3 regions of the Paenibacillus lutimineralis genome follow, and region 1 is predicted to be linked to each of the others. Evidence: riboswitches for the same ligand, from Rfam matches in the RefSeq annotation. Region 1 holds a riboswitch; each other region holds the start of a gene.
What was found. Region 1 has a riboswitch for cobalamin ahead of metE (5-methyltetrahydropteroyltriglutamate--homocysteine S-methyltransferase). Riboswitches for the same ligand answer to the same signal wherever they lie in the genome.

Region 1 (2,328 bases):
CGGGAAGCTGCCGATGGTCGTGGTTGGAAGCAATGGCAGCTGCCATTTCTGTTCCTGCTGCACTCTGCGTGCTGCGAATTCATTCTTCCGCTCCGCAGGCTGCTGCAATGCCTGCTCAACCCTATTGCGTACATTATGACGATTACGGACCGGAGCAGCAGACAATGCCTGAATGGATTGCTCATTCTCCACAAATAAGGCAGGAATGGACGAGCTGCTGAACGATTCCTTTAGACTAGCGACTTCATCCAGTTTCTCTTCCGCAAAGGCCAGTGCCTCCTTCAGAAGCGGTTCTAGCTCCGTCTCTCCTTGCAGGCTGACCGGTACATGCAGTAAGCTGCCCGATGGCTGCACAATAACCTTTTCCGCCTCCGGAGCTAGCTCTACGATCTCATCCAACAGCTGCTTGGCCGCCTTCAGGTCGCTGCGCCAAATGTTGCGTCCATCGATGACTCCTGCTCCGAGCACCTTGCCTGCCGGATAGCCAAATTCTCGCAGTGCCGCAAGATTGCCCTCTAGACCGTGTATAAAATCCAAGCCAATTCCCTGCACCGGCAGAGCAATCACCTGCTGATAACCGGACACTGCGGCGAAGTAGGTTTGCAGCATGATGGAGATTCCCGGTACTTCCTGAACAATTTTCTTATAGATCGAATTAAGTTGCTGGATATCCTCTGCGGTTAGCTCTGTTACGAGAGCTGGCTCATCGATTTGTACCCAGGCTGCACCTTCTGCCGCAAGCTCACGCAGCACCTGAATATAGAGCGGCAGCAGCTTGTCGATCCAAACGCTGAACTCTCCCTCTGCATATCCTTTGGACAGTTTCAGGAACGTATACAAACCAAGTAATACGGGTTTGCCTTCAATTTGCAGAGCTTGCTTCGCTTCTCGGTACGCCTCTAGCGGATAATTTACAGTCAGCTTCGGCTCTCTGTCTCCAAGCTCAGGTACGATATAGTGGTAATTCGTATTGAACCACTTGGTCATCTCGCTAGCCGCAGCCTGTTTATTTCCTCTGGCGATAGCATAATAGGTGTCTAACGGTACTGCCACGCCGTCATACTCGAATCGTGCCGGGACTAATCCGAACATCACCGCCGTATCCAGCACATGATCATAATAGGTAAAATCACCGACTGGAATGACATCGATTCCTTTGCTTTGCTGCGTACGCAAATTGTCCAGGCGGATCGCCGTCAGTCGTTCCCGCAGTTCTGGCTCAGCGATTTGTCCTGCCCAATAAGCCTCAATCGCTTTTTTCCACTCCCGATTCCGTCCAATTCTTGGATACCCTAGATTACCGCTTACGATTTTGCTCAATTCAATCAACCTCCATGAATAATGTTTGATGAGACACACGTTCATAAATCCAGTCCAGTTTAAATAAAAAGAGGCTCCCTTTAAGCAGTGCTAAAGAGAACCTCTGTATGGATATACAATGGCAGTAATCTTTAACACCTCCCTATCTCCCGTAGGTAATGCAGTGTTGTCAGAATAGGCAGGTCTCCTGGCTCCAGATTCAACGTCTTCATGCTGCCTTCCCGATAGACTTGTATCAGTGGCAAGAATCGCAACGGACTCCTCTGTTACAGTGGCGGGACCGCGCCGGTATTGAACCGGACTTCCCTTTTAAGCTCCCAATCCATTAGACTGGAGCACCTATCCCCACAAATATTAAGTTGAGAGGTAGTTCAAAATTGGCCTGTTTGAACTTGTTTTATTCTTAGATATCATCATACATTGCATCGGGATACGATACAACCAGTAGTCTTATCGGAATTTACTATAACTAGTTATAATTGTCCTGAACCGCCTTTTGCAGCATACCAATACAGCGATCGAGATCGGTCTTCACCTGCTTCTTGTAGAGCTTAGCCTTGTCCCGTCCATCTTCCGTAAAATGGTACAGTACAATCTCCTGAAAGTCGACGCTTGGATCATTTCCCTTCAACTGCTTAGTCCGATATAGAACTCCTTCCTGCACCAACTCATGTAAAGCCCGGTAAATCTCGCTCAGCGGAGGCACATACCCGAACAGCTTGAATTCCTCCTTCATTTCCTCCAGCATCTGATAACCATATCCACGCCGCTGCTCCACCTTCGTAATCAGGTATAACTTAATGTAAGCCCGCTGGGCAATCATAAAAGCCATGGGCTGTCACCCCCCTTTTGTTTCCAGTATACTTAATATATGAATTTTTCACAATAGTTGATTTAGTAGCCCTTTTTAAGTAGTGGAAAGGTAGCTAGATCGTCCTGAGAGTAGCAATTAAGGTAAAAGTAATTAAGCAGCATGAATTTGATCTTACTATTATGAATTTTTCATAT
Region 2 (2,328 bases), 940 kb from region 1:
GATCGCCAATCCATGGAATATGATGCGCGAGAATGGCGATAATCTCTCCAGCAGGCAAATATACTGAGCCAACCCCGATACAGATCAAGATGGTGATTGCGAGCAAAGCAAGACCTATGATTCCGTATCCGGCCAGCTTCTTCCTCATGGCTGCATCAATTCCGGATAGATTGCTTTGGCTACTTCAATCAGTCCTTGGGTTACGCGCGGTCCTGGACGGCTGAGCAAATTGTCATCCAGTCCAATGACCTGATCATTCTTCACCGCCGTAATTTGATCCCAACCGCTGCGTTCTTTTATAATCTCGGCCAAGGTCTTGTTATTATCAATGACGCTCTTGGCATATAGGATAACATCAGGATTTGCCTTAATAATATTCTCTTCGTTAATTTGACTCCAACCTTCTATATCGGAAGCTACGTTAGTGCCTCCGGCAAGTGTGATCATCTCGTCCATGAACTCACCTTTACCAACCGTCCAGCCTGGCGAAAACTCGATATATACCTTTTTCTTATCTTCCTCTTTAACCGTTTTGACGGCTTCAGTTACTTGATTCAGCTCATCCTGCATCTGCTTCACAACTTGCTCCGCCTCAGCCTGGTGATCCGTAATTTGTCCAATCATCTTAATATGGTCCATCACATCAGTAACTGTCTTCGGATTGGATTTAAATACTTTAATCCCGAGATCAGTCAAGCTCTTGATCGTCTCTTCCTTGATCATCGTCCCTGTTACAACGACAAGATCCGGCTCAGCCGCTACAACGGATTCTACATTAACTTGGAAGCCGCCCATCTTCGGCTTGGACAGCGCTGCTTCCGGATAATCATCATTATCCGAGACGCCGACAATCTGCTCGTCCAGCCCGATCGCGAACAAACCTTCCGTCTCCGATGGTGACAAGGAGACAATCTTCTGCGGAGCCGCATCAAATGTGACCTCTGTGCCGAAATCATCCTTAACAGTAAGCGGGTAAGCTGTATGCTGTGCTTCCCCTGCATTTCCGCTATTGCTGCTCTGCTCAGCAGCCTGATTCGTACTATTATTTGCCGCCCCGTTCGTGGCATTATTCGTTGAATTATTGGCGCCACACCCTGCAACGACCATAATTACGAGCGTCAGCAGCGCAGCCGCCCATATTTTTCTCCAGTTCTTCAAGTTTTCCCTCTCCTTTTGAATAAGTTCTTGTACGCCATTGCTTGTGCTAGCAGCCTCGATCAGGTTTTCTTATCAAAGCCGACTTTTTGAACTACTACTTAAAACAAAGAAAACCCGATCCGATGGGATGGGTTACGTCTACAAAGTATTATGCCTGATCCAAACAGAGCATGAAGTCTCCATTTACAGATTGCAATCTTAGCTTAGCAGAACGTCATCCTTTCCTCGAAGGACCGTCTCATATACTCGCGGCAGGTCTCCTGACTTACAGGTTATGACTTGAAGCCCACCTTCCCATCAACCTGACAGTTGACAGTGGCAAATTGGACTTCGTCCCTGTTTACAGTGGCGGGACCGCGCCGGACTCACACCGGCTTCCCTTTTCACCCGAGTGTATGGCGTCATACGCCGCCAACTCAGGACCAGCAAGTATTTATTTAATTCATTAGCTTAAAGCAAGGCTATCTTCTCTATTGGATTATAGGTGAAAAGAAGATTGAACACAATATCCAAAACCGTTCATGCACCGTTATCTACTGCTGCAATACTGTAATAAGATAGTCTTATCCCGTTCACTCGCTCCTGCATAGCCACACATTGCGAATAAAGGAACCCTTAAGAATTTTTCCTTGGTCCATGATCATAAGGCCCACCTCGCGAATCTCCTCCTCAAGTGGCTCTGAAGAGACGATAACCGACTGGATGCTAATCCGCTTTAGACTAGTGAGCATTCTAATCCGTTCATCTCGCGGAAGTACCGAACACAGATTATAAGGCATATCAAGAACAGCGGCATCATAATGCTCATCTATCTCGTTCATATCACCGATCTCTACCAAGCCTTTCGAATCATAGCCAAAATGGTGCAAATTCACACGCGCTCCCTTAATCGCTAGCGGATTAATATCCCGGCCGACAATATCCATCCCTATCGACAACGCCTCGATCAGCACATTCCCCATGCCGCAGCAGGGATCGATCAACCGCAGTCCATTCGGTTGAGGCGCCGCGATATTAACTAATGCGCGAGCAACTGGGGTGCTCAGTCCGGTCGAGTAATTTTGCGGCTTATGCTTATGCTCAAGCCAGACCGACCGTGCCGGATAGCAGCTTCCCAGTGTCCAGCGCCCGTTATGAGAGAGCAAGCCATAGATCAGATCCGGCGTACGC
Region 3 (2,328 bases), 3.1 Mb from region 1:
ATATAATGCTTCAGCTCGCGGTAGAAGCCGCGCTCATCGGCTTCTCTACGCCGTCCTAGCGCGATACCATGCTCCAGTCCGAGCTTGACGAGGTTAATCGTGTTAAAGGACAGATTCCCTTTACCGGACAGATGGTTGCGTCCGAAGCGATCGCTTAATACGCGAGTACGACATCCCATGGTTGCGAATTCTGTATCCGGATTGGCCGGATCATAGTATTGCAGGTTCAGAGGCGCATCCAGGTTAGCGAAGTTTGGATACAGTCGTTTGGCTGAGCACTCCGCAGCCATCAGGAATAGATGGTAGTTCGGATCTTCCTTCTCTTGGTTGACACCTTGCTTACATTTGAAGATTTGGATCGGGAAGACCGGTGTCTCACCGCTGCCCAGACCGCGCATCGTCGCCTTCAGTAGGGATTGGATGACCAATTGTCCCTCTGGAGATGTGCAAGTGCCATAGTTGATGCTGGTGAACGGGATTTGCCCGCCGGCCCGGCTCGACATCGTATTCAAGTTATGAATCAGGCTCTCAGCAGCCTGTAAAGTTTCTGATTCGGTCTCTTTGGAGGCATATTTGAAAGTTCTTGGATATTGCTCCTGAAGGTCGCTACGACCCATGGAGATCTCACCCAAGTCCGCCGCTTCGTCTCCTTCTTCGAAGTAATCAAGCCCTTTGCGGAAGTACTTCACGAACGATTTACTTACATAAGGGGCCAGATCGTAATCCAGCTTATTGGCTGAGACGCCGCCGTATTGGGCATTTTGCTGGGATTGGAAAATGATCGCCACCAGCGCCATAGCTGTCATGATCGAATTAGGTGGACGGACGCTGCCATTGCCGGTGTTGAAGCCCCCGGCGAGCAGTTTATCAAATGGGATGAAGATGCAGTTCGTCGTGCCGATGGCATATTGATCCAGGTCATGTACATAGACGATATTGTCCTGAATAGCTTGTACCAGATGGTTAGGCATCACAAAGTGATTCGCATACCATTTGGCATACTCACTGCCAAATTTGCTCATTTTGCCGGAGAAGCTCTCGCCGTTCAGGTTTGCATTCTCGCGCAGTGCATCAAGGTTGGAGCTGGCAACGATTTCTTCCCCTAAATGAATCACCTCATCCAGCATTTGCTCCTGATCCGTATAAATTCGATTTAATAAAGCCATAACTAAGTGCTCCCCTCTAATTACTAGACATTATAGACATATAAAAAGCATTTCCAACCTGCCTCAAGGTCGAAAATGCCCGATTGCGCTCAATCAAACACAGTACTCCTGTGTTCCGATAGTGTATAGCTGAAATAGTATGTAGCAGCTGCAAACGGACACCTGCCTGATTCCTCGCAGGTCATTAGCGGTGTCATTGAAACAGGCAGGTCTCCTGGCTTCCGGGTCATTCAGCGGCGCCTTCCCGCAGGCTTATTTACCCGCAGTGGCATGATGCCGACGAATCGCTTATAGAGGTTGTTCAAAAAGTTCGCTTTTGATCTCGAAGTAAATCCTGAAAACCGACCTTTTTGAACACTCACTTATAGAGGTTGTTAAGCCTCTCAAGCTTCCGGTCACAGTGGCGGGACCGCAGCGGATTTGCACCGCGCTTCCCTTTTAAGATCCGGTAGTGTAAAATGCTCCGAACCACCTGTTCATACTATATTTGGTTGTCTGGAATTGATCATAGCCCAATATATTGTGTTTGTAAACAGGTCATATGGGGGATTTAAGAGTGAAAATTAACTGAAAAACAGTAGAAAGCAGACGTGATGCGGCGAGTCAGGGCCGAAAAAAAAATGTGAACTTTTATGGACCACACAGATGCTTAAATTGGATAGCAATTGGAGAGTAGGGGGAGATTCGGCTGGCAACTAGTAAACCGTCTCTAACGAAACGTGATAACGTTATTAGGATGAAAAGGGGCTAGTAAAGATTGTAACGAAACGGGGTATCGCTATTTAACCAAAATAGAGGATCTCAGCATGAACTTAGCTCAAATAACGATATGTAGTTTCGTTAGATTTAATTTGCTCTTGTGTTCGCGGCAATAGCGTTCTGTAGTTTCGTTAGAAATATCTGAGCAGATCAAGTGATTCTGAGTTTGAATTCCACCTTATGTTATGGTTAGAATAGAATTAATATGGAATGGAAAGGAAGTCTTGAAGATGGCAATTGTAGAAGTGACGGTCATTCCGGTAGGAACGGGGAGCACAAGTCTTAGCTCTTATGTAGCCGAGTTGCAGCGAGTGTTGGAGAAGCAGGCAGGTATTACATATACGCTGACATCCATGAGCACGATTATAGAGGGCCAGCTTGACGATATATTCACGGCAATTCG

Region 2: another riboswitch for cobalamin. It lies ahead of EI981_RS21500 (ABC transporter substrate-binding protein); the one in region 1 lies ahead of metE (5-methyltetrahydropteroyltriglutamate--homocysteine S-methyltransferase).
Region 3: another riboswitch for cobalamin. It lies ahead of EI981_RS03225 (anaerobic ribonucleoside triphosphate reductase); the one in region 1 lies ahead of metE (5-methyltetrahydropteroyltriglutamate--homocysteine S-methyltransferase).

What each region holds. Positions count from the first base shown of each region.
Region 1 is NZ_CP034346.1:3,869,276-3,871,603, forward strand. Features, by position in the region: gene metE (5-methyltetrahydropteroyltriglutamate--homocysteine S-methyltransferase) at 1-1,365, opposite strand, end outside; cobalamin riboswitch at 1,481-1,678, opposite strand; gene EI981_RS17000 (replication termination protein) at 1,790-2,152, opposite strand.
Region 2 is NZ_CP034346.1:4,809,730-4,812,057, forward strand. Features, by position in the region: gene EI981_RS21495 (FecCD family ABC transporter permease) at 1-148, opposite strand, end outside; gene EI981_RS21500 (ABC transporter substrate-binding protein) at 145-1,158, opposite strand; cobalamin riboswitch at 1,392-1,601, opposite strand; gene EI981_RS21505 (TRM11 family SAM-dependent methyltransferase) at 1,731-2,328, opposite strand, start outside.
Region 3 is NZ_CP034346.1:761,610-763,937, forward strand. Features, by position in the region: gene EI981_RS03225 (anaerobic ribonucleoside triphosphate reductase) at 1-1,166, opposite strand, end outside; cobalamin riboswitch at 1,354-1,657, opposite strand; gene EI981_RS03230 (MTH1187 family thiamine-binding protein) at 2,156-2,328, shown strand, end outside.